Regions from separate parts of the Geobacillus sp. JS12 genome, predicted to be linked through region 3. Evidence: predicted binding sites of a transcription regulator. Region 3 holds the regulator's gene; each other region holds the start of a gene.
What was found. Region 3 encodes Rex, which represses fermentation and respiration genes when NADH is low (regulators of the CRP and FNR family bind a similar motif). Its sites were predicted from a motif close to TTGTGAAATATTTCACAA; they were not measured.
Positions count from the first base shown of each region.

Region 1: ric (iron-sulfur cluster repair di-iron protein) is a predicted target of Rex. The motif match lies at 7,512-7,529, and genes of this name have one in related genera.
Region 2: A0V43_RS01175 (DUF2249 domain-containing protein) is a predicted target of Rex. The motif match lies at 8,038-8,055, and genes of this name have one in related genera.

Region 1 is NZ_CP014749.1:243,153-253,084, reverse strand. Features, by position in the region: gene A0V43_RS01350 (IS110 family RNA-guided transposase) at 330-1,610, opposite strand; gene A0V43_RS19940 (IS630 family transposase) at 1,978-2,508, shown strand; gene A0V43_RS19935 (IS630 family transposase) at 2,505-3,044, shown strand; gene A0V43_RS01335 (YwiC-like family protein) at 3,845-4,573, opposite strand; gene moaD (molybdopterin converting factor subunit 1) at 4,579-4,809, opposite strand; gene A0V43_RS01325 (molybdenum cofactor biosynthesis protein MoaE) at 4,806-5,273, opposite strand; gene mobB (molybdopterin-guanine dinucleotide biosynthesis protein B) at 5,270-5,770, opposite strand; gene A0V43_RS01315 (molybdopterin molybdotransferase MoeA) at 5,767-7,026, opposite strand; gene ric (iron-sulfur cluster repair di-iron protein) at 7,591-8,298, shown strand; gene moaA (GTP 3',8-cyclase MoaA) at 8,385-9,410, opposite strand; gene modB (molybdate ABC transporter permease subunit) at 9,464-9,932, opposite strand, start outside.
Region 2 is NZ_CP014749.1:217,911-227,842, reverse strand. Features, by position in the region: gene A0V43_RS01215 (hypothetical protein) at 1-823, opposite strand, end outside; gene A0V43_RS20060 (lactococcin 972 family bacteriocin) at 921-1,094, opposite strand; gene A0V43_RS20750 (hypothetical protein) at 1,164-1,292, opposite strand; gene A0V43_RS01205 (response regulator transcription factor) at 1,343-2,248, shown strand; gene A0V43_RS01200 (molybdenum cofactor guanylyltransferase) at 2,358-2,939, opposite strand; gene A0V43_RS01195 (DUF2249 domain-containing protein) at 3,044-3,277, opposite strand; gene A0V43_RS19640 (hypothetical protein) at 3,406-3,573, shown strand; gene A0V43_RS01190 (hypothetical protein) at 4,014-4,703, shown strand; gene A0V43_RS01185 (nitric-oxide reductase large subunit) at 5,011-7,374, opposite strand; partial or broken gene A0V43_RS01180 (Crp/Fnr family transcriptional regulator) at 7,375-7,869, shown strand; gene A0V43_RS01175 (DUF2249 domain-containing protein) at 8,107-8,346, shown strand; gene A0V43_RS01170 (DUF2249 domain-containing protein) at 8,343-8,552, shown strand; gene A0V43_RS01165 (membrane protein) at 8,549-9,799, shown strand; gene A0V43_RS01160 (metal-sulfur cluster assembly factor) at 9,822-9,932, shown strand, end outside.
Region 3 is NZ_CP014749.1:3,384,677-3,394,608, reverse strand. Features, by position in the region: gene groL (chaperonin GroEL) at 1-67, opposite strand, end outside; gene groES (co-chaperone GroES) at 172-456, opposite strand; gene A0V43_RS16740 (CPBP family intramembrane glutamic endopeptidase) at 812-1,546, shown strand; gene A0V43_RS16735 (YdiK family protein) at 1,543-1,722, shown strand; gene tatC (twin-arginine translocase subunit TatC) at 1,904-2,647, opposite strand; gene tatA (twin-arginine translocase TatA/TatE family subunit) at 2,668-2,820, opposite strand; gene A0V43_RS16720 (redox-sensing transcriptional repressor Rex) at 2,838-3,479, opposite strand; gene moaC (cyclic pyranopterin monophosphate synthase MoaC) at 3,495-3,983, opposite strand; gene A0V43_RS16710 (ABC-F family ATP-binding cassette domain-containing protein) at 4,080-6,005, shown strand; gene tsaD (tRNA (adenosine(37)-N6)-threonylcarbamoyltransferase complex transferase subunit TsaD) at 6,327-7,340, opposite strand; gene rimI (ribosomal protein S18-alanine N-acetyltransferase) at 7,337-7,789, opposite strand; gene tsaB (tRNA (adenosine(37)-N6)-threonylcarbamoyltransferase complex dimerization subunit type 1 TsaB) at 7,749-8,489, opposite strand; gene tsaE (tRNA (adenosine(37)-N6)-threonylcarbamoyltransferase complex ATPase subunit type 1 TsaE) at 8,486-8,944, opposite strand; rRNA gene rrf (5S ribosomal RNA) at 9,177-9,293, opposite strand; rRNA gene A0V43_RS16675 (23S ribosomal RNA) at 9,656-9,932, opposite strand, start outside.

The sequences.
Region 1 (9,932 bases), 580 kb from region 3:
AATATTTTTCGACAAAATCCCTTACATTCTTTTTCAGTTTTGTGGATATCTTACAGACCTAGGGTGCGCTTCGCGGCCACGGCTGGACATATTTTCCTGCCGTGGGAGGAAGCGTATTCGATGCACCCTTTGGATCTCCGCGTCGCTGATGAGGACGAACCCTCCCATGTCTCCGGGCGTCTTTGCGCCAACATTCCCTCGTTCGGTCTCGTCATCAGGCGGAGGCCGGCCAAGCTCCTTTGGGGACTCAAGGTCGAATGGATACAATCACGCCAGCTTCTCCGGTGTCATCCTGTTGTCCAACGATTCTTCCGTTCGCAGGGGAGGCCTTAGGCCGCCCGTTGCACCTGGGACAAGACGTCCTGTTTCATTCGCTCCGCGTCAAAGGCTTGTTTCTTCGTACAAATCGCAAACAGCACATTCAACAGCTTCCGGCACAAGGCGACGATGGACTGCTTTCCGGTCAGCGGATTGACGGGGCGGGTCGTATAATACTCATGCAGCTCGCGAAACGCCTCGTTGTGCCGAATCAGCGGAATCATCGCCCGAAACAGCACCGATCGCAGCCGTTTCCGTCCCCGTTTGGAGATGTGCTTTTGCCCTTTGCGCTGGCCGGAGGAGTTCTCCTTGAGCGTCAGGCCCGCCAACTTCACCAATTGACGCGGGTCCCGATAGTGGGCGAAGCTGCCGATCTCCGCCAGCAGATCGATGATCGTGGCGTCTCCCAACCCGTCGACCGTTTTCAGCCATTGATACTCCATCGTCGTTTGAACCAACGCCTTCAACTCGGCGTCCAACGCGGCGATCTCAGCCTCCAATTGGCGGTATCGGCGGACGAGCGCGGCGATCTCAAACCGGGCCATCGTCGTCCCTTCCGTCACCCCAATCGAGTCCTTCGCGGCGTTGATCAACGCCTGAATTTTGGCCTTCTGCGGGCATTTCAGCCCTTCGCTTTGCCGGTACACCTCAAGAAGCTCCTCCACCGTCCGGCCGGCCATATCGGCTGGAAGCGGCGTCCACTCCAGCACCGAAAGCGCCGTTTTCCCCAGGTCGCGAAACACCGTCCAAAACTCTGGAAAATATCGGTCGGTCCAGCGGACGATCGCGTTTTTCACCGCCGTCTGTTCCTTGCGGAGCTTCTCTTTGAGCGTGCTCCCGACGCGCAAATCGGCTTCGATCTCGTGCAGCAGCCGGGGGACGAGGAATCGTCCGTCTTTCGCCAGTCTGGCGATGACTAGGGCGTCTTTGGCGTCATGTTTCGTCGGCAGGTTGTCATCGAGTTCTTTCGACCGGCACACATGCGCCGGATTGACCATGACCAACGGGATCTCGTGCTCCTCAAGGAAGTAGGCGAGGTTCAACCAGTAGTGCCCGGTCGGCTCCACCGCGACGATCACCTCTGACTTCCCGAACGCTTGCATCGCCTCCTGAATCGCTTCATACAGCTGGCGAAAGCCCTCTTTCGACTGGAAGATCGGGAACGATTTGCGAAGCACACGCCCCCGGTCATCCACGAAGCAGGCGTAGTGGGTTCGTTTCGCGATATCGATGCCCACCACAAGCGTTTGTTCGGTGACTTGATCAATTTTATAGTTTTGTGTACAATTCATCTGAAGTCCTCCTTGGTATGGTGAGTGATGTGTTTGACACCCCTGCATCATACCAAGAGGGCTTTTTTTGATCAAGTCCCCGGAAAAGCTCCTAACGGGAATGCTCCTTTTTATGACTATCCGTTATGCTTAAACGAAACACAAAAACAGAAGCAAGTTCCATCAGGAAACTTGCTTCAATATTACTATAAATAACAGAACACAGAACATTACTCATAGTAATAAAAACATACCCCTACAGGCTTAGCGGCATATCCATACCCTACTTTATATACATGCTCATTGAAAAGTTAACCTTCGCATAAGCGGTGCCCACTCTGGTTATACTGCTCCTAATGAAAAACATGGAAAAGGAGCGGAATTCTGCATGAAACGCCTCAAAATCACCGACAACCATGGATGGACGCCCCGGAAACTCCGCAAGCAGGAACGGAAGATCAAAAACGCTCATCTCCGCCAACGTGTGATGGCCGTCCGCCTGGTCATGGAAGGCTATTTGGGCAAAGAGGCGGCTTCCATGGTCAACGTGTGCCGACAAACCGTTTCCCATTATGTGTCGCTGTTCAACGAAGGCGGCCTTGAACTCCTGCTTCATCGGGATTTCGCCCCCGGGCGGGAGCCGTTTCTCACCGAAGAACAGCAAGAAAAGATCAAACAGCTTGTATTGACCACCACTCCCGCGGAACTGGGCTGGGACGTCGCTTCGGCGTGGAACACCAAACTCCTGCAATCCTATGTCGCAAAGCAATTCGGTGTTTGCATTTCCCGCGAAGCGCTGCGAAAACTCCTGCACCGCAAAGGGCTGTCGTGGACACGACCGACGTACACACTGGCGAAAGAAAATCCGGATGAGCAAAAGCAATTTGAAAAACAAATGGATCTGATAAAAAAAACTTGATCACCAAGGAGACAGAAGATGCTGTTCTTCTGTACATCGATGAAACCCATATCCGCTCTTGCCATGTCTTGCGGTCCACATGGTCGGAAGTCGGCCGCCAAAAACAAGTGCCGACGTTTGGCCATCATGCCCACGTATCGCTGTTTGGCGCGGTCAACGTCCATGATGGTGAAACGGTGCTTCATCAAACGACTGCCGCCAATGCCGCGACGTTCTTGGATTTCTTGAGAATGCTCAAAGAGCGCGATCCAGACCGTCTCATGGTCTTGGTGTTGGATAACGCCCGCATTCACCATGCCAAAATGGTCAAGGAGTTTTTGCGGGAAGAAGGGCAGTGTTTTCACTTTCTTTACCTTCCTCCCTATTCGCCACAGCTGAACCCGATTGAACGCTTATGGAAATGGCTGAAAGATACGGTGATTGCCAATGTCTTTCACAAGGATCGCAATGATATCATTCAAGCCATTACTCGGTTTGTCCACTACATCCACGAACGTCCGGAGGAAGTGCTGCAACGCTTAGGGTGTGCAGGATGACTGAGAAGTTAACTCTTCATGTTGCATGTATATAGTTTTTTCCCTTTTGGTCCAGGAACAGAAGGCTCTTCACCACAACATGTACTTGACAAGCAATACGGTTTCCTGCACAAAGATGTGCAAAAATCACTGATTTGTTGATTTTCCCTCACAAGCGTAAATAGGGTATGTTCAGAAAAAATCAAGTACAACTTTTGGTGAAGAGCCGAACAGAAGTTTCTAATCTTTTAAGAAATTCTAGGTCTGTTATTTCAATCACCTTGTTCCCGCTTTGAGATACAATTAGATTATATTTCGCCTTTACTAAAATTGTCAATAAAAATTTGAATTGTTTGTTTCTTTGTCGCATAAAGTAAGATTTTTAAGCTTTATCGAGTTGTTTTTTGGCTCATCACCAAATTTTGTGATTTAGTGACAAAAGAGAAAGCACTGACGAGATCCTGGCCATAATGTTAGCGGTGAAATCAACATTAAGGAAGTCTCGTAAGGGCTTTCGACACCACTAGGATTGCCAGAATTGAAAACAATTGATTTCCCACTCATGTTGAGTGACTTCCACGCGAACCACTGGGAAGCCGAACACTTAGCGAAAGTCTACTTGAAGTGAATCGACATGTTCTAATTTTTATTTATTTGAGAACGAGCATAGAAGAAGAGGTAGGCTTTTGAAACGACCCTTTGCAAAACCGTTACAAGGAATTCACGCCCATTTCACATCATGCTTGTGCAGTGAAAAAGCAATACCGCCTAACCAAAAGAAAACCCCAAACGGTCATGGCCGCCTCCCGTTTGGGGTTCGTTCAAGAGTAAAGCACGATCATCGCGATGAAAAAGTACGCCGCGTTGGCGATTTCCAGCATGCCGAGTTTCATGATCGGCAGCGACTTGCCATATAAATAGACGGCGCGAATGACGCTCGGGACATAGGCCAAAACGGCGAACGGCTCGCCGATGGCGATGAGGCCGATGATCAACAAGGCGTGGTAGCCCCATGACAGCCATTTGTACCGCTCGTTTTTCTTTTCGCGAATCATCGTTTTGACGTAAAACGTGCTGCCGATGAAAAAGAGGAAGGAAAACAGGGCGAGTTCAAATGCTTCGATTGTCAACGCCCCGCGTCCGGCGTAAAAGGCGGCGAGGCCGCCGATGCAAAACGCCGCGATGGCGGCTGCATCATTCCAAAAGGCGCGCTCATTCTTTTTCTTGCTGTAGTAGGTGTTTACTAGGAAAAACGGGATCATCGCCAATCCGAAGAGAACAAGGGTCGGCCGCTGCCAAAGGGAAACGGCCAGGGCCGGCGCGGCGATGGCGCCATAGCGAACGGCAGCGGGCACGTACGGCTCTTTCCGCTTCGTTTTCACCGCCATCAAGAGCGGATACGTTGCCAAATAGAGCGCAAGCCAGGCGACAAAGAGCGGCGCGTGAATCCACGAAAGCCCACCGGCGTACGCTCCGAGCCAAAACGGGATGATGAGCATCGCCCAGGCGCCGTGTTGTTTTGGCATCACCCATTTGCTTTTGTTCGCCATCCGTCTCATCCTCCGCTTACCGGTGGAATAAAGGCGACCGTGTCGCCGGCGTGAAGCGGCGCTTCGTCGCGGACATACTCCTCGTTAACCGCTGTCATGACGCGCCCGAGCGAGATGCCGTAGCGCTCTTCCACTTCGTCTTTCAGTTTTTTCACCGTTTCCGGAACGTGCGGCCACATCACTTCCCGCTCGCCGATTTGCTCGCTCAAATGGGCGAAAAACAATAGACGGATCATTCCTCTTTCACCTCCGGTTTTCCGGACGGATACGCCGTTGTTTCAAGCTGGTCGCCCACCCAGACGCTTCCGTCCTCCCATTGCTCTTTTTTCCAAATCGGCACGATTTGCTTGATCCGCTCAATGGCATAGCGGTTCGCCTCATACGCTTCGGCGCGGTGCGGCGAAGAAACGGCGATGACGACGGCGATGTCGCCGATCTCAAGGCGCCCGATCCGGTGGGTGATGGCGGTTTTCGCCCCTGGCCATTTCTCCGCAATTTCCGCTCCGATTTGCGCGAGCATTTTCTCGGCCATCGACACGTACGCCTCATATTGCAAAAAGAGCGTCCGCTTGCCGTTTGTCCATTCGCGCACCGTGCCGGCAAAGACAGCGACCGCCCCCGCTTCCGGACGCATCACTTTTTTCATCACATCCTCGACCGAAATCGGCCGGTCGGTAATGGCAAACAACGGTTCTGTCATGTTCGTGTTCTCACCTCGTTCATGAGCCATGGAATATATTCGTCATCATCGGCCAACGAAAACACCGGGTGCGCTAGCGGCCCTTCGAGCGGCTCCCAGGCGATGACGGCGCGGATATTGGCGAGGTGCTGAAGCGATGCCCAATCTTCCCAAGTGCGGACGAGCACGACCTTCGGGTGCCGCTCTTGTTTGTAGCCTTCGACCAACACGAGATCGAGCCGAAGCGGCGCATAGATCGCCAAAATATCATCCAACCGCCACAACGGGCGGCGGAGATGAAGCTGCAAAAGCCCGTCCCCTTCCACCGCCGTTGCCACCGCCCCGGCCCGCTCATGGCGGACGGAATCGACGCCTTCCGGCCGCGCGGGCTCGCCGCCATGGCCGTGGTGCTTCACCGTCCCGACGCGCCATCCTTCCCGGACCGCGGCCGCCACCCATTTTTCCATAAGCGTCGTTTTGCCGCTATGTTTATAGCCGACGACTTGCCAGACGTTCATTCGCTTGACCCCTCATCGTCATCAAGAAGCCACACTTCGACCTCATCGCCAACCGCAAACCCTCTCGTTCCGCCCGACAGCACCATCAAGGCGTTCGCAAAGGCAAGCGAGGTGACGATGTTCGACTTGTCCATGCCGACCGGTTTGACGATGAGACGACCATCGATCGCCTCGACCCGGCTGCGAACGAAGCGGGTGAACGGATTCGGCTTCGGAAAATCGGCGCCAAGGGTGGCTTTCGCTTTTTTCAAATACGGCTTGGCCGAAAACAGCCGCGTGCGCACGACCGGGCGGACAAACAGCTCATACCCGACGTAGCACGCCGACGGGTTGCCGGATAAGCCGAACAGCAGCTTGCCGTCCCGTTCCGCAACGGTCGTCACGCTTCCCGGGCGCATGGCGATTTTGTTAAACAACACGTTCGCTCCGAGCCGCTTGTAAATGGCGGGCAAATAATCGAAATCCCCGACCGAAACGCCGCCGGTCGTAATGAGCATGTCCACTTGATCGAGCGCCTGGCGCACAGCGTGAAAACACGCATCGAGGTCGTCGGCGAGCTGGCCGAAATAAATCGGCTCGGCGCCGCTTTTGAACACCTGCGCCTCGATCATGTAGGCGTTGCTGTTGCGAATTTTCCCCGGCACGAGCGGCTCGGAGACGTCGAGCAGTTCGCTGCCGGTCGCAAAAATGCCAATCCGGGGCTTTTTCGCCACCTTCACTTCGGCGTAGCCGAACGTCGCCAAGAGCGCCGCCACCCCGGGATTGATGCGCGTCCCTTTTTCGACAAGCTGCTGTCCCTTTTTGGCGTCTTCTCCTTGAAACGAGATGTTGTCGCCGGGACGGAACGGGCGTTTAATGGCCATATACGTTTTTCCATCCCGCTCGTACTGTTTAGCGAGCTCGAGCATGACGACCGCATCGCACCCCTCCGGAATTTGTGCCCCGGTCATCAAGCGCACCGCTTGAAACGGGCCGACGGGCCGCTTCGCCACTTGCCCGGCGCCGATCGTTTCGATCACTTCAAACTCGACCGGACGATCCAGCCCCGCTCCTTCCGAGTCGGCGGCGCGAATGGCAAATCCGTCATACGGCGAGCGGTCAAACGGCGGCACGTCATGATCGGCGCGCAAATCTTCCGCCAAATAGCGGCCATACGACTGGCGAAGCGGCACGATCTCCTCTTCTCCTCTCCCAGCGTAACGCATCACCCGGGTGATGGCTTCCGCTACGGGAATGGGGGTTCGTCTTTCGACCAACGGTGTTCTCCCCTTTCTTTCCCTCATTCACTTCACTAAGCCCATTTTATCGTTTTATCACAATGATTTCCAATCTTGCAGCTGCTTAATGGTTTTGTCCAATTTTTCATCAACGACGCTGGCATCATCAATATGTTGCAAAATCATCTTTTTCTTCCTCCCAGCGGCTTGCCTTGGCCAGCAGCCACATGCTGACTCCTCCTCTTTTTTCGGCCGTTCACATCTTCTATGCAGCACATTCACAATTTATAGGCTCTTCACCACAACATGTACTTGACAAGCAATACGGTTTCCTGCACAAAGATGTGCAAAAATCACTGATTTGTTGATTTTCCCTCACAAGCGTAAATAGAGTATGTTCAGAAAAAATCAAGTACCACTTTTGGTGAAGAGCCAATTTATATCGTCCGTTTTATTGTACAGGAAAGAAGGGAGCCACTGTTGTGATGTTCATCACATTTCCTTAGTTGTCCACTTTTTCGTTTGTGTGAGATGTGTCACAACGTTGGCGTCCAAAACAAGGTATGCTGAAGCTGTAACGATTTGGTGATGGAGGGATCCGAAATGGAACAGCAGTTTACCGAACAATCGTTGATTGGTGATATTGTCACGGTCTTTCCGAAAGCAGCGGATTTGTTTAAAGCGCGGCGGATTGATTTTTGTTGCGGCGGGCAGCGCCCGTTAAAAGAGGCCATCGAAGAGCGCGGACTGGACGGCGAAGCGCTCCTTCGCGAGCTGAACACCCTTTACGCGGAGGCGCAAAACAAGCCGTCCGGAAACTGGAGTGAAGCTCCGCTAGCCGACTTGGTCGAGCATATCATCAACACGCACCACCGCTATTTGAACGAGGAGCTGCCGCAGCTCAGCCCGTATGTCACGAAAGTGTTGCGCGTGCACGGCATGCATCACCCGCATCTTTCCCGGGTGCATAAACTGTTCCATGAGTTAAAAACGGAGCTTGAGCAACACTTGATTAAGGAGGAAACGGGCGCATTCCCACTCATTTTGCAATTCGCCGACAACCCGTCGCCGGAAAACCGGGAGGCGGTCGAGCAGGCCGTTCGCGAACTCGTCCATGAGCATGACGCCGCTGGCGATCTCATCAAAGACATTCGCGACATCACCAACGACTTCACCCCGCCGGAAGACGCATGCGGCACGTACCGGCTCGTCTACAGCCGGCTCGCGGCGCTTGAAGACGATTTGTTCACCCACATCCATTTGGAAAACAACATCCTCTTCCCGCGCGTGTTGGCGGCGGTGAAGAATTAAAGGAAGAAAGACGCCGATTCGCACTTCCGAAAACATAAACCAAAAACGGGATCGCTTCTTCTACGGAAAGAGCGCTCCCGTTTTTTTCACCCTCCAATATACGACATTTCAATTTTCGGCCGTTGTTTCGCCGTTTCGGCTGTCCGTTCTTCCGAATAGCGGTCCGTCCGCCGGTTCCAGACGGCTGTAATGAGCGCCTTCAGCTCCTCTTTCCCTGCCCCGGCGCGCAGTTTTTCTTTCAAAGACACACCTTTCGAGGCAAAGAGGCACGTATACAGCTTGCCGTCGGCGGAAATGCGCGCCCTCGTGCAGCTTTGGCAAAACGCTTCGGTCACGGAGGCGATAAAGCCGACTTCCACGTCCGTGCCCACGTAGCGGTAGCGGCTCGCCACCTCGCCGAAGTACTCGTGTTCGATCGGCTCGAGCGGGTGCATGGCGTTGATTTGCTCGTACATCTCTTTTTTCGTCACGACATGGGAGTAATCCCAGCCGTTCGTCGTGCCGACATCCATAAATTCAATCAAGCGGAGCGGAATGCCCAAGTCTTTAAAGTAAGCCGCCATCGGCACGATTTGCGAGTCGTTCCATCCTTTTTTGACGACCATGTTCACTTTCACGCCGAGCCCCGCCGCCAGGGCGGCTTCGATGCCTTTTAACACCGGGGTGACGCCGACGCCAATGCCGTTCATTTTTCGGAAAATGTCATCATCCAACGCATCCAAACTGACGTTGACGCGCTTCAACCCGGCCGCTTTCAGCCGTTTCGCCCATTTCACCAAATGGATGCCGTTTGTCGTAAGGGCAACGTCCCGCAAGCCGGGAATCATGGACAACCGCTCAATAAGCACATCCAAATCGCGCCGAAGCAGCGGCTCGCCGCCGGTCAGGCGGATTTTTTCAACGCCAAGCTCGACAAAGCATTCCGCCAACAGCGCCATTTCGTCAACGGTTAACAGCTGGTCTTCCGCCAGAAAGCGAAAATTCGGCCCGAACACCTCCGCCGGCATGCAGTAGACGCAGCGAAAATTGCATTGGTCGATGACCGACAGCCGCAAATCGCGCAACGGGCGGGACAGGCGGTCGGCGATCGTCACCCGGTCGCGCTCTTCCATGGCGCTCCCTCCTTTCCATATCATGGCCGCGTGATGTTCCAACGGCCTGCTCCTTATCGCTGCCAACGGCCTAGTTTCGCCGCACAAGACAATAAACTAAACGACAATCCAATCGTGACCGCCACCCATGCCCACGCCAACTCCATCCGCCCCGACTCCATCGCCATATAGACGGCGGTCGGGATCGTTTGCGTTTTGCCTGGGATGTTGCCGGCAAACATGAGCGTTGCGCCGAACTCCCCGAGGCTTCTGGCAAACGACAGCACCGCTCCGGACAACAAAGCGTTTCTAGCCAACGGCAGTGAAATATGCCAAAACACTTGGCGCTCGTTCGCCCCGTCGATGCGCGCCGCTCCTTCAATGGCGGGGTCGACGGCCTCCAGCCCCGCTTTGGCCGCCTGATACATGAGCGGAAACGACACGACAACCGCCGCGATCACCGCTGCGCCGGGCGTAAACAATATCGTTGTGTGAAACCACCTTTCCACCAGCTGTCCGATTAGGCTATGACGCCCAAACAAG
Region 2 (9,932 bases), 550 kb from region 3:
GCCATGAGGCAACAGAAAATATCAGCGCGCAAATCAGTGTCGAGAAGATTACCATTGACTCAGCCAAAAGCAATACTTTGCTATAGTAAGGCACAAATCCCCATCCATGGACAAAGCCTACATAAAGAGCCGCCAAGACGTCCAATATGGCAGCGGCGAGAACCATAGCCAGCAAAAAGTGGCTGAAATCCTCGCATTGGATGCGCGACGTCGGAACTCCCGCCAACACACGCAACGCACGCCCTTTCGCCTTGACCGCCAGCCAGTATAAAGCTAATGACACCATCAACATCGAAACAGCCAATAGCGCTACACCGAAATCGCTTTGCACAATCAAAAATTGGAGAATGGTCAACAGTGTTTCTTCGTTCCACTTCTGATCGACCCGATGCGACGTCAGCCAATGTTTCAACTCGTCTATATGATCGGTTTTCCCTGTCACCAAATAATCACCATTGGCAAACGAATGGGCCAACGCGCGGCGATCGCGAATCTTGGCCTCTGGCTCATGGCCAAAACGCTGAATTTTCTTTGGAAAATCCCCTTTCTGTCCCACTTGAACAAAGATCTGCCCTGACTGATTCCCCCGTAAATCTGGCGCGATTTTCATCAATCCTAATTCCCATCGATCGCTCATCGCCCCCAACTGTCGAAACACATCTTCCTGACGCAAATCAGACTGGCTAAAATCCAATGTCACTTTCGCTTTCACACCTAGCTGCTCAGGAAAAAATCGGTCATGGATATCCGAAACAACGACCGCCACCAAAGCTAAGAGAAGAAACTGCACAGCGGAAACCGCGACTACGATTTTTTTATGCATGAGCCTCATTCCTTCCCTAATCCATCATCCCCCGGAAGAGAAAGACCCCATCCCGCTCGGGAAGGGGTGAAAAAAAACTCCCAGTCAAACAGATTCATTATTTGCAAATTCTATAGTAATAGGCGTCATCAGACCATGGGAAATTTAGAGCACCTTTCTCAGCAGCAGAGGTCAATCCTGCAGGGGTATCGACACTTCTTAACATCTCACCATTGTATACAACTGTTGAACCGTGGCACGAAGTTGGATGATAGTAATAGGAGCGAACCATAGCATTCCAGAAGCCATATGTCCATTTTCCTCCCTCACTTGGATATTGGACGGTAGGACCTGGATGCAGCTACGCTCCAGCTTGATTGGGATTTGCCAAGCCAAAAGCGACGATGGAAAGCACCAACACACCAACCAATGCCATGACCTTTCGCAACAGTACATGGACGGTTTTAGGCGAAGCAAGAATCCCAAACATCAGTAATCCTCCTTTTTATACTTCATGCTTTGATCCAAAATACATCACCAATGATTCAGAACACAGGAATTAGCCGGCCGGCTTCACCCTTACTGTACCAAAATAACATTGAAAAAAACATCCGTATTTTCCGCAAATTTCATGGCGGAAAATACCTATTTTTTGAAATTTCATTTACAGAGATTGATCGATATTGTAAAATTTTAACGAATGAAGTTGAGAGAAATGTCCTCATGGATCAAAACAGCACATCACATCACTCATCCCCTGTAAAACTCCATGTTTCACCGCAACGTGTGTTCCAACCAAATGCGTCGCTGCTCGCTGCGTTTTACGAGGGGAGGGGAGAGACAATGGTGAAAATCAACATTTTGATCATAGGGGAGCATGCCCTTGTCATGGATGGCATCCGTCAGCTTTTGGAACGCGAGCCCGACTTGGAAGTAGTGGGAACCGTCTTCTCTCCAGCCGAACTAGAGAAGGAGATCGCTCACTTCCAGCCTGATATCATTGTCATCGATGCTCCAAGCCAAGGGGAAAACTGCCTCATTTGGACAAAGAACATCTCATCACGATTCCCTGCAAGCAAAGTGGTCGTGTTATCGGGGGATGCCAGTACAGAATATGTACAGGCCGTCCACGAAGCAGGGGCCTATGCTTTTGTATCCAAATGCGACTCTGCCGAAACCCTGATTCACGCCATTCGGGAAAGCTATCGCGGGGTGAAATCGTTTCCGGCCGATCTTGCTTTCTATGATGGTTCGCCCTTGACCGACATGGAATTGGCCGTTCTCGATCTCATTGCTAGAGACAAAACAAACAGCGAAATCGGCGAACAACTGAACATCAGCAAACGAACCGTGGAACACCACGTGTCTTCCATTTTGCGAAAACTTTGCGTCAAATCGCGGGCGGGAGCAGTCGGAAAAGCATTTAGACTTGGCTTGCTTGAGTAACCCTGTTTAGTGGTGGGCGATTCAGGCAGCTGAACCATTCCATGGTCAAGGATGGCTCTTCTGATTGAAAAAAGTGTATGCTGTGTCTGCTTCGGCCACAATCCCCCCTTCACCGGTACTCTTCCTCCGTATTGACATTGCGCCACACGTCTCCATCCGCGGCAAGCTGCTCGGCATCCACCCAGCGGACGCGGGCGCGGTCAAGGAGCGCCGCCATCCTCCGTTCGCCGTCATCAAGCAGTTCAGCAATCACGAGGCTGATCCGCCGGTGGTATAAGGCGACCAATGGCTCGGGGCGGCCGCCATGGAGCGGGACGATGGCATCAACCATCGGATCGATATGAGAAGCAAGCCGCTCTGTCACTTCCCTCCGCATGTACGGCATGTCGCACGGCAAGACGAATACCCAGTCGGCTCGGCTCTGTTCCATGACGGTGTAAAGGCCGGCCAGCGGCCCAGAACCACGGTAACGCTCCACATCAAGCAGCACCGGGATGTCCGTTTGCCGGCGGAATTCATCGACAAGCGACGGGTGGCTGACGATGTACAATTCATCCGCGATCGGATCGAGCGCCGCGACCGACCAAGTGAAAAACGGAGCTCCTTCGTGCAGCGCAAACGCCTTCGGCCGCCCGAATCGGCGCGACTGGCCGCCGGCGAGCACCGCTCCGGCAATCGTTTGTTTCATCATGCTTCCCCTTTCCGGACATCCATCGTTTGTTTTTACCGTACCATACCAACCGGCGAAAAAAAAGATTTCCGCCTGCAGACGGAAATCCCAATGGAGCGGATGATTTATTTTTTGCCGATGGCGACCCGCCAGACGTCCGGCCCTTCCTCTAAGTACTCCCATGTAAACTGATCCGGACGCTCCATCATGAATTGGTATTGCAGCGGACGCGGGTCATGGTCATTGACAAGCTCCATCACTTCCCCCGGCTTCAAACTGTCAAACAGCCGAAAAATTGCCGGATGGCGATCGCGCGGCGGATAGTCCGGGGCGTGGATTTTGGCGGCAAATTGGTTCATAACATTGGCCTCCTTTGTAGTATAATGAATTATATACTTTATCATAACCGCTTGAACCTTGGGGGTAGTGACGAGCGTCACAGCCCGAAGGTGAACATGTTCAATCCCCATGAAAGGAGAAATGGCGGTTGGAAGAGCTTGTTGGCTTTTGCGCGCAATGCGGCAAGCCGATCCATTGTCTGCATGGGTTTTTAAATGGCGTCGTCAGCCGAGAAACAGAGACGTTGTACTGCTTTCCGTGCCATGACAAGCAAAAGGAAAACGAACACACCACGCCGGACAAATGCCACAAGTGATTGAAAACGTTCACAAACGAAAGGGGGCTGACCCAAAAATCCGCTAAAAAGCGGACTTTTGGAGTCAGCTCTTTCTTTATGAAATCGTGTATTGATCATGAACGATTCCGACTAAATCCCATGTTTCACCTTAATAAAGGAAGTTCGATTTTCGTCAAAACAATGCCGCTGCCGGGATTAACATGACCGTACGGGCTAAAACGCACTCCTTTTCCTGGACGGATGCAAAGCGACAATGACCCAAAACGTTATGTTCAAATTTCTGTGAATCATTTATAATATGAATGGGGAACGATGATCCTCATTTGTTCTGCGCTACAATCCCATCCCTTTCCTCAACCACTTACTCTACACGCTCGTTTCCCCAGTTCTCAAAAGAAAGGAGCGATTCATCACCACCCGCTTTCCCATGGCTACTGTATAAGAAGGGAGGATTTTCCTTGGAAGCGATATTGAAACAAATTTTGGACAAGCTCCAAATTATCGAACAGGAAGTAAGCGACGTCAAAACAAACATGGCAACGAAACAAGAACTCGAAGAAGTGAAGCAAAACTTCACAACAGAGCTTGAGGATATTAAAGCCAACATGGCAACGAAACAAGAGCTTGAAGAAGTGAAGCATAGTTTCACAAAAGAGTTCGAAGACATTAGAGCCAACATGGCCACCAAACAGGAGCTCGAAGAAGTAAAACAAAGCTTCTCAAAAGAACTAGAAGATATTAAAGCTAACATGGCCACCAAACAAGAACTTGAAGAAGTGAAGCATAGTTTCACAAAAGAGATCGAAGACATCAAAGCCAACATGGCCACCAAACAAGAACTTGAAGACATCAAAGCCAACATGGCCACCAAACAAGAACTTGAAGACATCAAAGCCAACATGGCCACCAAACAGGAGCTTGAGGACGTAAAGAACAACCTAATGAAAGAATTAGATCATGTCAAAGCCAATATGGTCACGAAGCAAGAGTTTGCTTTCGTCCAACAAGCAGTGCTTGAAACAAATGAAATCGTTAAGAAAATAGAACAAAACATGGAAAAGCACGAACGGATTTTAGATCTTCTTTCTAGGCGTTCGATTGAACAAGAAGCGGCAATTTCCAGCATTCGTCTTATTAAGGCACCATAAGCAAGGAGAGAGCATCCCTCCCTACCTTTCTTAGGTGCGGCGGCCTTTATGTAAGAAAGAAGCTCGACCATTTCGTGAACTACATGAGCCATATGATCCAGTGGAATGATATCGCCTGGCAACGTGAGATGATTCATGGTACACTCTTCAAAAATTATGATGATGTTTCATAAACAAATCGCTCCTTTTCCGGCGATAGCGGTTATGATAACTCTATTCTGCCAGAAAACGAACGATTCTCTTCTATTTTCGTGTAAAAACGGGCTAATCCCAAAACGCATTCGCGTTTTGGGTCAGCCCGTTTTTGTTATTCTTCCTCCGCCAAATTCGCCGCCGGCAGCTCTTCCCCTTCGCCGTGAGTTGGTTTGCGCAAATGGAACATCGCTTTGATGGCAAAGACAAGCAAGGCGGCGACGCCGATTAAAAAGATCGTATCCGGAACGAAGCGGACAAGCAGCAAATTTTGTACGACATCTTGTTGCAAAAACGAAGGCGAACGGGACGCCCAATAGCCGTGTTCAAACGCTTCTTTGATTTGCAGCACCCCCACCGGGAGAAGCGTGATGAGAACCATGCCAGCCAGGCCGATGTTCAGCATCCAGCAAGAGAATTTCAGCCATTTGTCGTTCCATGCTTCCGGTTTGACGATGTTGCGCAGCGAGTAAAGGAGCACGGCGATCGCAAACATGCCATACACGCCCATCATCGCCGCATGGCCGTGGGTCGGCGTTAAGAATTGCCCATGTTCAAAGTAGCTGACCGCCGGCAAATTGATGAGAAAGCCGAACACCCCGGCGCCGACCAAGTTCCAGATCGCTGTGGAGATCAAAAACCAGAATGTTGCTTTATACGGGAAGTTGACTCCGCCGTCGCGCATCATTTTGTATTGCTCGTACGCTTCCAAAATAAGGAGCGTGAGCGGAATCACTTCGAGCGCCGAGAACACGGCGCCAAGGGCGATCCAGATTTCCGGTGAACCGTTGTAGTAATAGTGGTGGCCGATGCCGATCACACCGCTGCCCAATAAAATCGTAAATTGGAAGTAGAGAGCCCGGACCGTCGATTTTTTCGTCACGAGCCGCAGCTGGACGAGCAAAAACCCGATGACGACAACGGCGAACACTTCGAAAATGCCTTCGACCCATAAGTGGATGATCCACCAGCGCCAAAAGTCAGCCATCGTAAAGTTCGTATCCGGTTCGATAAAGAACGCGAAGATGTAAAAGAACGGAACGGCGATGGCTGAGTAAAACAGCAAGTGAATGAGCCCGCCTTTGTCGCTTTCTTGCTTCAGCCCTCGTTTGACGCCGCGGAAGACGATGAACAGCCAAAGCAGCATGCCCACGACTAAAATGATTTGCCAAACGCGGCCGAGCTCAATGTATTCCCAACCTTGATGGCCAAACAGAAACCATTCGTTCCCTAAGTAGCCGTTGACGCCTAGCCATTGGCCGATCATGCTGCCGCCGACAAGCACGACAAGCGCCCAGAAGAGCAGATCGACGAGCAGCCCTTGCTTTTTCGGCTCTTGCCCGCCGACAAGCGGAGCAACGAAAATCCCCATGCCAAGCCAAGCAGTGGCAATCCAGAAAATCGCCAGCTGCAAATGATATCCTTTGGCGATGTTAAACGGCAACAGGTCATGGATCCATTTGATGCCAAAGAAGCTGTCCGGTTCCGTATAGTAGTGGGCGAGCAGCGCCCCAAACATCGCTTGCACGAAAAAGAGCGCGGCGACGACAACGAAATATTTGCCCGCTTTCACTTGCGACGGAGTAAGCGGCTGCCGCCGCAAGTCGATGACCGGAAACTTCCCTTCAGCATACGCTTCTTGCATGCTTAACTGATAGCGGTGGAACACGTACAAAATAATCCCGATGAACAAAATCAAAATCGTGACGCTCGCGCCGCTCCACCAGACAGCCGAGAACGACATCGTATTGCCGGCGTCTTCATAGTCCGGCCAGTTGTTGGTGTATGTGATCTTGTCTCCAAGTCTTGGCGTGCTGGACAGCCAGGCGGTCCAGAAGAAAAAGTCGGCAATTTGCTTGATTTGGTCGCCATCCGCCACCCAGGCACGGTTCGATTTTGGCATGTCGCTTTCTTTGATCAATCCTTTTTTCAATCCCCAGCCGTCGCCATTGGTGAAGACATCGCGGTAGTAGTCGCGCACTTTTTCCAACCCGTATACTTGCGCATCCGTCAGGACGAGAACATCCGTAACCGGGTTGTAGCGGTTTTTTCGCATTTCCTTGATGACTTGTTCGCGGATGATCGTTTTCTCATCGGCGGTTAAATCGGCAAACGGTTTGTGATACCGCTCTTTTGCTTTGTAATCTTGCATGCCTTCCGTATAAATTTTCAACGCTTCCGCCGTATAGTCCGGCCCCATATACGACCCGTGTCCAAGCACGGTTCCGTAATCCATCAGCCCGTATTTTTGGAAGACGGCCTGCCCGCCGATGATCGTTTCTTTCGTCATCAACACTTGGCCATCTTCACTGCGCACTTCCTTCGGCCTTGGCGCCATTTCTTTAAAAATCCAATACCCGCCGACAAGCAGGACGGTGAAGCTGATCACAATAGTGAAAATGAGAATCGATTTGAGAAAACTGTTGGTCGTTTGCCGCCCCGGCCGCATGTTGGGGCGAACGGATCGATGAACTTCCATATAAGCGGAAAAGAACAAATCATCTCGATTTTGCAGACGGGAGAAATGTTTCCGCATGCCGGCTTTTTCTTAAAAGGCACCTATCCGGCCCACGCCGAAGTGGTCGAGGAAGCGACATTGATCGCGATCCCGATCCACGATTTCGAACAAGTGCTGATGGCGAGCCCTGAACTTTGCATAAAACTGTTCCGCGTCATGGGCGAAAAAATCGTCGACTTGCAAAACCGGCTTGAGGCGCAAGTGCTCCATAATACGTACGAACAAATCGTGCTGCTTTTGTTGCGGTTGACGCGCACGAACGCCGTCAAGCAAGGGAAATGGCATCGGCTCACCGCCCATGTGACGAACCGCGAGCTGGCCAACATGATCGGCACCGCCCGGGAAACGGTGAGCCGCACGTTGAGCCAGCTGAAACGGAAAGGGCTGATTGACGTCGACGAACACGGCTTTTATTTGATTGACCGCGAAGGGCTCGAACAAGAAATCTTTTTCTAACTCCTTTTTCCCCATCGTCCGGCACCGGTCGGGATGCGCAATGGAGCTGATGGGGTTTCCTTTCAAACACTTGGGCAAGCCCATCTTTCTGAAACATGCTATTCCGCCCTTTCAAACGAAGACGAAACCTTTTTTCCAAAGTGGAATATGTCATGTTTCGGCCGAAAGATGTGAGCTATATCACAACATTCCGCAGTGAAAATGATTATCATGATAGTCAAAAAGGAGGGAAAGCGCATGGGTGTGACGATTGAACTCGATGTGCGCGAAGATTTGCGGCAGAAGCGGGAACCTTTTGAAAAAATTATGAACGCCATTAAGCCACTCAAACCGGGCGATACGTTCATTTTGCACGCCCCGTTCAAGCCGCTGCCGTTGTTTCCGATTATGAAAGCGAAAGGATTTACGTATGAAGTGGAACAAATCGAAAAAAAACATTGGAAAGTAACGTTTGTGAAGCAGGGGGATGACCGATGATCCTCGATAACCGCGGACTCGAGCCGCTGCAACCGATGATGCGGACGCTAGCCGCCCTCGCGAAGCTGAATCCTGGGGAGACGCTGACGATCATTAACGACCGCCGCCCGATGTTTTTGTACGAGCAGCTTGATGAGCTCGGCTACCGGCACGAGACGGTCGCACGCGAAGACGGCAGTTTTGAAATCCGCATTACGAAAGGATGAGCAACGTGTTTCCTACTCGCACGGGGACAGAAACAGACGTCCGTCTTCCGTTCTCGTTTATCATGTTCGCCGTGTTGGCGTTCGCCGCGTCGCAGCTTATGTTGCTTGGAGCGATTCCCTCACTTAGCAGCGGCGCGTTCCGGTTGCCGTTCGTCTGGGCGGCGGCCCACCTGGCGTTGCTTGGCTTTGCGTTGATGACGGCCATGGGGGCGATGTATCAGCTCGTTCCGGTCGCCTTTTTGACGCCGATTTGGAGCGAGCGGCTCGGCTTTTGGCAATTTGCAGTGACAGCGGCCGGAATTGTCGCATTTGCCGTAAGCCTGGCGGCGGCGCCAAACCGGGCGTTTCTTCCCAGCTTGTTGCTTTTGCTTGGCATCATCCTATTCGTCTGGCAAATGGCGATGACGTTAAGAAAACAAGAAACGAAAAATATCATGACGCTCTTTGTCGCCACGTCACTGTTGTTTTTGCTGCTGACGGCGGCCGCCGGGGGGCTCTTGGCGTTTCACTTTTTCGCCGCCAAAGGCGCTAACAGTCATGAAGTGGTGTTCGGCTTGCATGTGCTGTTCGGGCTGTGCGGCTGGTTCACACTGCTCATCATAGGCTTTTCGTACAAAATGGCGCCGATGTTCTCGCTCGCCCACGGCTTTTCGCTGCGGCCGGCGCGTTACGTCTATGCGCTGTACATCAGCGGGATTGCGGTGGCGTTCGCCAGCTTATTCTTGCGAAGCCACGCATGGCTTATAGCCGGTGCAGCCTTGCTCATGAGCGGATTCGTTGTTTTCGCCTGGCATATCCGCGCCATTTTGCAAAAGCGGATGAAAAAAACGCTTGACCGCCCGTTCCGCTTTTCTCTTTCGGCCATCGTCATCGGCCTCGGGCTGCACGTTGCCGCCTTTGCCGCCATCGTTGTCGGCAGCGGACGGCTGCTTGGCATCATTGTTTATCTATTCATTGTTGGCTGGATCCTGTTTAGCATCATCGGCTATTTGCTCAAAATCGTGCCGTTTTTATGGTGGACGCATCGCTACAGCGAAAAAGTCGGCCAACAACACGTGCCGACGTTAAGGCAAATGATGAATGAGCGAGCCGTCACCGTCCAATGCCGCCTATGGCTTTTCGCCCTCGCGCTGGCGGCTGTGGCGCTTGCTGTCGCGAGCGTGCCGCTGTTCGCCATCACTCAAGTGCTGTTGGCTGGATTAAGCGTTGCCTTTGCCGGAACGATTTTAACGGTCTTCCGAAAATAAGCGAATGAGGAGGAAAAGAACGATGGATGTCCGCAAACTTGCCATTCAACAGCTGAAAACGGTCCTTGATCCGGAGCTCGGCATTAACGTCGTCGATTTAGGGTTGATTTATGACTTAAAAATCGAAGATGGG
Region 3 (9,932 bases):
CGAGTTTGTCCACCCCGCGCAACATCGCACGGCGCGCTTCTTCGCTGAACTTAATTTCCTTTGCCATACCCCGTTACCTCCTTATGAAATTGTTGGACTGCGTGCCACAAGTTAAGTATCCGATTCAATACCCAGTATGTTTTCGGAATGTTTATGTGATGAACGCATATATTAGCGGATGACAGCCAAAATATCGCTTTCGCGCAAGATTAAGTATTCTTTGCCGTCGTATTTCACTTCTGTGCCCGCATATTTCGAGAAGATGATGCGGTCGCCGACTTCGACTTCCGGCGCGATGCGTTGGCCGTTATCGAGCACGCGGCCTGCACCGACAGCAACAACGCGGCCTTCTTGCGGTTTTTCTTTCGCCGTATCCGGCAGAACGATGCCGCTAGCCGTTTTTTCTTCTGTTTCCACGACTTCAATGACAATGCGATCGCCTAATGGCTTCAACACGGGAAACAACCTCCTTAACGATAGTTTTCGCCGTTCTTATTAGCACTCGTCACTATTGAGTGCTAACACACTTATAATATTAATGAACTTCTTTCCGTTTTGCAAGTAGGAAATGCAAAAAAATAACGGTTTTTCTCTCCTAAAGAAGAAAGAGCAAAAGGAGCCGGTTGTTTTGCCTCTACTCCCCATCCGCGCGGAGCCCGTTTTCATTATTTCACATTCCTCGGACTGATAAACGGCTCCGATTCATTTTTTTGCGGCGGTGAAGTGGGATGCGAGGATGCAGTTTTCTTACTATTTTCGCTATACATGTGCTACAATACGGATATAATTTGAAATAAAAGGGGTAGAGGGTTTGAAACGCAACCACTGGTACGTCATCATCACGTATATCGTCATGCAGCTGTCCGCCTTTGTCGGCGTGCCGCTTCTTCGCGCCCTCGGCGTCGGCCAAGGAACGGAAAGCCGCCTCGAAGCCGCCAAACTGGCTTCCGGGTATTGGGCGATCATTAGTTTCCTGCTCGCTTTTGTCATTGTCCTATGGCTGCTCCGCGGTGACCGCAACGAACGAATGATGCGGCGGCTGCCGCTTGGTTCCTCGTGGATGTGGGCGGTCTTGGGCGTCTTTTTGGCGCTCACGGCGCAAAGCATCGCCGCCAACATCGAATGGCGGCTGCTCGGCATCAAACCAGGGTCGGAAAATACAAGGCAAATCATCGATATCATCCGCCTGACGCCGCTGCTTATCGTCGTCACCTCCATCATCGGCCCGATTTTGGAGGAGATCATCTTTCGCAAAATCATTTTCGGCTCGCTTTATGAAAAATACAACTTTTGGTTGGCGGCGCTTGTCAGTTCGCTTTTGTTTGCCATTGTCCATATGGAGCCGGAACATTTGCTTCTGTACACATCCATGGGGATGGTATTCGCGTTTTTATACGCGAAAACCGGACGCATTTTCGTGCCGATTTTCGCCCATGTCTCCATGAATACGTTCGTCGTCGCCATGCAGACGCTGTTGGCCGACAAAATTGAGAACATGATGCGCCAGTCCGAGCTGCCGCTCGCCGTTTGGAGGGTTTGGCTATGATGCGAAATCCTCGGCTGTTTTCGCTTCTGTATTTCGTCTTAGGCTCAATGTTTACGTATTTGGCCATCGAAAGTGCTCATGAAACGGTTTGGAACGTCTCCACCATCGCTTTAGCGGCGCTCGCTGCCTTTGATTTCGGCACCGCCCTTCGCCTTCTTTTCGCCTCAAAACGCTGACCCCTTCCCGTGATTCGGACGGGAAGGGACCAGAACATCAATCTCATGACGGCGATCATATTGTGAAAATGGAAACAAAAAACAAGAGGCCGGCCTCAAAGTCCTGTTTTGTGGCTTTTGAGACAGCCCCTTCGTTTGGCCCGGCCTTGCTCGCTTTCCTCTTCATGTTTTTCCTCCCGCCTCACTCATTGCCTTCCTCCTCGGCTGCTCGCTGCGCTTTCCGATAGCCGATGCGCGCCACCCAAATGCTTCCTTCATACAAAATGGTGAGCGGAATCATGACGATCACTTGCGACAGCACATCCGGCGGCGTAATGACCGCCGCTAAAATAAGCAGCGCCAAATACGCATACTTGCGGATGCGAACAAGAAGCTGCGGCGTAATAAGCCCTAAGCGGGTGAAAAACAACACGACGATCGGCAGCTGAAACACGATGCCAAACGGCAGCACGAGCTGAAGCAAAAACTGAAAATATTCATTAATGCCGATCATTTGTTGAACCCCTAGTTGGTCAGCCAGCTGGCTCATAAATCGAACGACAAACGGAAACAAGACGAAATAAGCGAAGCTGACGCCTGCTAAAAAAAGAACGATCGACGCCGGGATATAGCTTAACGTCACTTTCCGCTCTTTTTCATACAGACCGGGGCTGACAAACGCCCAAATTTGATACAACAGCACCGGAGCCGATAGCACAGCCGCGATGACAAAGGCAAACTGAAAATACACTTTAATCGGATCGGTGAGGCGGAAGGCGTTCATGGTCAAATGCTTCGCCTCGGCCGTTCGCTGCAAATACAAAATGACATCATCGACAAAAAAGAAACTAACGACAAGCGCCGCAGCAAAAAAGATGAGCACGATGATGAGCCGTTTTCGCAGTTCACCCAGATGCTCATACACCGACATTTCTTTGTCATTCATTGTTTCTCCATCCTGCCTTGTCATCGGTCGTTTTTCGTTTCTTCGTCATCAGCGAGCCCTTTTGTGGCGTCTTTAAACTCGCGAAGCGACTGGCCGAACGACCGCCCTAATTCCGGCAGCTTTTTCGTGCCAAACAGCAACAAAATCACAGCAACGAGCAACAAATATTTCATGTGTTGTTCTCTCCTTTTTACGATGGCGATGGATAGTTTTTCAAAAAATAGACGAGCGACTGCAGCTCAATGGCTAAATCGATATGATGGACGCGAATATGGTTCGGCACGTTCAACCGCGCCGGAGTAAAGTTTAAAATGCCTTTAATTCCTTGCGCGACAAGGCGGTCGGTCAGCGCTTGAGCCGCGGCGGCCGGCACGGTTAAAATGGCGACCGGGATGTTTTCGTGAAGCCGCTCCTCCAACTCATCGAGATGATAGACCGGCACCCCGCCGACTGTCGTCCCTACTTTCCGCTCATCGACATCAAACGCCATCACGATTTTCGTATTGTTGTTTTTCGAAAAATTATAGTTTAAAAAGGCGGTGCCTAAATTGCCGACGCCAAACAAGGCGACTTCGGTCACCTCATCCTCTTCAAGCGTCCGGCGGAAAAACGACAACAAATAATGGACATTATACCCGTATCCCTTTTTGCCAAGCGCGCCAAAATAGGAGAAATCACGGCGGATCGTCGCCGGATCGACTTTCACCGCCTCGCTCAACTCGGCAGAGGAGACGCGTTGCTTGCCGGAAGCGTGCAAGTTTTTCAAAAACCGATAGTAAAGCGGCAGCCGTTTGGCGGTTGCCTGCGGAATTTTCGGTTGTTCGTTGCTCATGATCTCATCCCCTAGCTAATCGGTTTTCCGTCGGTAATGGCCAGACTTCCCGCCCGTTTTTTCGACCAAATACGTCGGACCGATGACCATTCCTTTATCAAGCGCCTTGCACATATCGTACACTGTCAACGCACAGACCGAAGCGGCCGTCAGCGCTTCCATTTCCACTCCTGTGCTCCCTTTCGTTTTCACCGTTGCCGTGATGACGAGCTTATGCGCTTCTCCATCGTTTTCCCAAGCAAAAGCAATGTCCACACCCTTTAACATAAGCGGGTGACACATTGGAATAAGGTCAGCTGTCTTCTTCGCCGCCATCACCCCCGCCACTTGAGCGACGGCGAGCACATCCCCTTTCTCGATCGCATTGCTCGTCATTTTTTCGTAAATTTCCCGGCTGACAGTCACGCTCGTTTGCGCCACAGCCACTCGCACAGTATCTTCTTTGTGCGTAATATCAACCATTTTCGCGCGCCCTTGTTCATTGAAATGAGTGAACGATGACAATACAATCTCCTCCATTTATACACTATACACGATTTTTCATCATTCGTCTTTGACCGTTTTCGCGACTTGCGTTAAACTATTCGCGAGGTGACGGACATGATCATTTTGCAAGTGCACGGGCTCACGAAATATTTCGGCGCTGACCTTATTTTATCGAATATAAAACTAGAAATACAGTCCCGCGACCGAATTGCCCTTGTCGGCCGCAACGGAGCGGGAAAATCGACATTGTTGAAAATCATCGCCGGTGAACTCTCTTTCGACAGCGGCAAAATCATCAAACCAAACCATATCAAAATCGGCTATTTGGCGCAAAACAGCGGGCTCGACTCGCCGCGTTCCATTTGGGACGAAATGCTTGAGGTATTCACCCCGCTTCTCGGACTCGAAAAACAGCTCGCCGAACTCAGCATGCAACTCGGCGACCCGGACGTACTCGCCGATCCCGCTCGCTATGAAAAAACGCTGAAAATGTATGACGAGCTGCAAGAACAATACAAAGAACAAGGCGGCTACCAATACGAAGCCGACATCCGCTCCGTTTTGCACGGGCTGCAGTTTTCCTCATATGATTATAAAACTACGCCGGTCTCGTCGTTAAGCGGCGGACAGCGGACGCGGCTTGCCCTTGGGAAATTGCTGTTGTCCAAGCCGGATTTATTGATTTTGGACGAGCCGACGAACCATTTGGATCTTGAGACGCTCGCCTGGCTGGAGCAGTACTTGCAAGCCTATCCCGGTGCCGTCCTGGTTGTTTCCCACGACCGCTACTTTTTAGACAAAATCGTCACCGACGTATACGAACTGTCGAATGCCACGCTCAAACACTATGCCGGCAACTACAGCCGCTATTTGGAGTTGCGGGCCGAGCAATACGAACAAGAGTTAAGACGGTACGAGAAACAGCAAGAAGAAATCGCCCGACTCCAAGACTTCATCCAGCGCAACATCGCACGTGCCTCGACGGCCAAACGGGCGCAAAGCCGGCGAAAGCAACTGGAAAAAATAGAACGGCTCGAACGGCCTGTCGGCGATGAAAAATCAGCCTCCTTTTCGTTCTCGATCGATCGACCGAGCGGCTATGAAGTGCTCACCGCTGAAGACATAGCCGTTGGCTATGACGACGGTGCACCCATCATCCGCCAAATCAGCTTCCGCATCACGCGCGGCGAAAGCGTCGCCCTAGTCGGGCCGAACGGCATCGGCAAGTCGACATTGCTGAAGGCGATCGCCCGAAAACTCCCTATCCAAACAGGAGAGCTCCGCTACGGCGCAAACGTCCAAATCGGCTATTACGATCAAGACCAAGCTGATTTGTCATCGAACAAACGGGTGCTTGACGAGCTGTGGGACGCCTACCCCGAAAAGACGGAAAAAGAAATTCGCACCGTGCTCGGCAACTTCCTGTTTTCCGGCGATGACGTTTTAAAACCGGTCTCCGCTTTAAGCGGCGGGGAGAAAGCACGCCTTTCGCTCGCCAAGCTGATGCTGCAAAAAGCAAATGTCCTTCTTTTGGACGAACCGACAAACCATCTCGACCTTGACAGCAAAGAAGTGCTCGAGCAAGCGCTCATCGACTACCCGGGAACGATTTTGTTCGTTTCCCACGACCGCTATTTCATCAACCGAATCGCAACAAAGGTGTTTGAACTTTCCAGCGGAGGCCTAACGGAATACTTAGGCGACTATGATTACTACATCGCCAAAAAAGAAGAAATGCGCGAATTGGCGCTCCTGAACGTCCGCCCGACAGAAACGGCAAGTGATTCTGCCAAAACGACATACGAGCAAGAAAAAGAGGAAAAAAAACGACGGCGCCAGCGCCAACGCCGCTTGGATGAAATCGAAGCCGAGATTGCAGCGCTTGAAGCACAAATCGCTGAGATCGAGCAAAAACTTTGTGATCCATCCGTTTACGGCGACTATGAGACGATGCAACGATTGACGCAAGAAAACGACGAGCGGAAGCAGCGAGTCGAAACGTTATTGGCCGAATGGGAACAGCTTTATACTTCACTATAACCGACAACCCGCCTCTAGTTTCGGCGGGTTGTTCTTTAGTTAGTCACATTATCCACAAAAGAATCCACAATTTCCACCATGGAATATAAGTTATTCACCAACTTTTCCACATTATCCACAAAAAACATCTTCCTTTTGCACAAAAATCGCTGTGTATTGTTTTTCTTATGTTGATCATGTTTTACCGCTTTTTCCACATTGTCCACAGATTTGTGGATAAAAATATACACAAACTTTTTTCACATGAAAACAAAAAGGACGATCCGTTTGCCTGCCGCAAACGGATCGCCCTTCGGTGTCTTTCGCGTTTCAGCCAACTGCCTAGACAAGCGGCAAGCTTGGATTGGCGTTGAGCGCCAAATCAGCCCGCTTTCCTTGTTGATATAACACTGTTCCCGCAACGGCAATCATCGCAGCATTATCGGTGCATAGCGATAACGGCGGGATGACAAGCTCCACATCGGGGAGCTCTTTCATTTTATCCTGCAGTGCAGCCCGCAGCCCGCGGTTGGCCGCCACCCCCCCGGCGAGCAGCACTTGCCGTACGCGGTATTCTTTGGCGGCCTGCACCGTTTTCGTCACCAGCACATCGACGACGCTGGCCTGAAAGCTCGCGGCCATCTGTCTCGGATCGATCTCCTCGCCGCGCTGCTTCGCGTTGTGGAGCGCATTGAGAACCGCCGATTTTAAGCCGCTGAAGCTGAAATCATACGAACCTTCCTCAAGCCACGCTCGCGGCAAATCAATCACTGGCTCTCCCTCATGAGCCAGCCGGTCGATGTGCGGTCCTCCTGGGTACGGAAGGCCTAAAGCCCGCGCCACCTTGTCATACGCCTCACCGGCAGCGTCATCGCGCGTTTCACCGATCACCGCAAAATTCCCATGCTCCTTCATGAACACGAGTTCCGTATGACCACCGGAAACGACGAGCGCCAACAGCGGAAACTTCATTTCAGCCACTAATTGATTGGCGTAAATATGACCGGCGATATGATGCACCCCAATAAGCGGCAATCCATGGGCAAACGCTAACGCTTTCGCCGCGTTGACCCCGACAAGAAGCGCTCCGACAAGCCCCGGTCCGGCCGTCACCGCCACCGCATCAAGGCCCGCAAACGATACGCCGGCCTGCTGCATCGCTTCTTCAATAACGAGCGTAATTTGCTCCACATGATGGCGGGAAGCAATTTCCGGCACGACGCCGCCAAACCGCCGATGGCTTTCCATTTGCGACGCCACTACATTCGATAAAACCTCTCTTCCGTTTTTCACGACTGCTGCCGCCGTTTCATCGCAGCTCGTTTCAATGCCTAATACATATACGTCCTCATTCATCTCAGCTTCACCCACATGACTAACGCGTCTTCAAAGTTATCCGGATAATACCGTTTGCGAATGCCTCCGTTGCGAAACCCTAGCTTTCGGTACAGCGACTGGGCAACATGATTGGACACGCGCACCTCAAGCGTCATCGTCGCCGCCCCGTGCTGCCTGGCCATGTCCATCAAGCGCCGCATGAGCGCTTCACCAAGCTTTTGCCCACGAAACTGCGGCAACACGGCTACATTCGTCACATGCGCCTCATCGATGACAAGCCACATCCCACCATACCCGATGATCCGCCCGTTGTACACCATGACGATATATTTGGCGTAGCGGTTGTACATGAGCTCGTTGTAAAACGATTCACGGCTCCAAGGCGAAGTAAACGATGCCCGCTCGACTTGCACGACTTCATCAATGTCATGAATGGTCATTGGCCGAAATTGAACATTGATCCCCATCGTTCTGTTCCCCTTTTTGTTTCGCGAGCCATTTCGCCTCCGCCTCGGCAAGGCGGAGGTAGTTCGGCACAAACACATGGGCGTTCTCGCGCTCTTTTTGTTTGCCTAGCATCACCAACTCGCTCGGACGCGGCAACGCCAAAGACGACGGAGCCACGTGAACCCGTTCGCCTAAATGACTTCGAAACAAATCACGATATAGCGGTGCATCCGCACCAATGAACAATACATCCTCTTCCCGCTCGCTCAACCGACGCGCCCACTCATCCGCCGCCACAATCCGATCCTCCTCAAGGCAGCGGAGCGCACCGCCTTCGTAGCGATAAAGCCCCGTGTAAATTTGTCCGCGCCGTGCGTCAAACAGCGGAACGATCACCCCAGGAAAATAACGGCCATTGGCGGCGAGCACCTCAAGGCTCGACACTCCGGCGATCGGAATACCGAGCGACCAGGCAAGCGTTTTCGCAATCGTCACGCCGATCCGCACCCCGGTATACGACCCCGGCCCTTTCGCTACAACGATTAAATCGAGATCTTTTGGAGCAACGTCACATCGTCGAAGCAACAACTCAATGGCTGGCATCGCCCGGGATGAATGGTCTTTTTTCACATTGGTGATGAATTCCCCTTTCACGACATCACCATCTACCAACGCAATGCCAAGCGGCATATTCGATGTATCAATTCCCAATACTTTCATGACGGAAAAATCTCCTTGCACAACTGTTCATAACGCTCCCCCGACGGCTCAAAGCGAAGCAACCGCTCATCGCCGCCACGATGAAACAAGAAAACGGTCAGCCGTTCCTCAGGCAACTGGCCGGCGATCAAATGCGCCCATTCAACAACCGTGACGCCATCGCCAGCAAAATATTCGTCAAATCCAAGATCTTCCCATTCATCTTCAAGTCGGTATACATCCATATGATAAAGCGGAAGCCGACCATCATATTGCTTAATAATGGTAAACGTCGGGCTATTGACCGTTTGCGTAATGCCCAGCCCTTCAGCAAGACCTTTCGTAAACGTCGTCTTTCCCGCCCCGAGATCACCTTCTAATGCGATGACCATTCCCGGCTCAAGATGTTCCGCCAGCCGGCGGGCCACCGACTTCGTTTCTTCCGGAGAATGCACCAAAATTTCAATTTTTTTCATTTTGTTCTACCTTATCCCCTTTTATCATCTTCACTCTTGCTTTTGAAATTGTATCATATCCGAACATCTTGCCGCCACTTCCAAAACGAAAAATAGGCATAGGAGAAAAGGAAAAACAAAAAGGACGATCCCGCGCAGCCTTTTGGCTCGCTGACAGATCGCCCTGTTGCGCAATCGCCCCTAAAAAGAAAAAGGGAATGAGGCGTGTCGAAACTCCCTGGTGAATGAAGCTGCCTAGCAGCGACCTACTCTTGCAGGGGCGCTGGCCCCAACTACCATCGGCGCTGGAGGGCTTAACTTCCGTGTTCGGGATGGGAACGGGTGTTTCCCCTCCGCTATAGCCACTAGGCAAGCGGTTGGATTTTGACATCATTTATTATACTTGAAAAACAAACAATGTCAAGAAGGAAATTCATTCCTTCAAAACTAGATAACCGTCGGAAGAAGCCGCTCGCCTGCGCTTTTCGCATTGTCCAGCTCCGGCTCGCCGCCGCTCGGGGTCAAATAACCTTCGCCTTCGGGATGTGAACATCCCTGCAGGCGAAGAACATTTGCCCGTCGCGGCGACCCGCTCGCCTGCGCTTTTCTTTGTCCAGTTCCAGCGCCTAGCTCTCTTCTGCCAAATAACCTTCCCCCTCGGGGTGCAAGCACCCCTGCGGGTGAAGAACATTTGGCTTCGAGAGCTAATCGCGGCGCTTTCACTTTTCTCACTAGGTCAAGCCCTCGATCGATTAGTATCCGTCAGCTCCACGTGTCGCCACGCTTCCACCTCGGACCTATCGACCTCGTCATCTTCGAGGGATCTTACCCGCCTAACGCGGTGGGAAATCTCATCTTGAGGGGGGCTTCACGCTTAGATGCTTTCAGCGCTTATCCCGTCCGCACATAGCTACCCAGCGGTGCCCCTGGCGGGACAACTGGTACACCAGCGGTGCGTCCATCCCGGTCCTCTCGTACTAAGGACAGCTCCTCTCAAATTTCCTCCGCC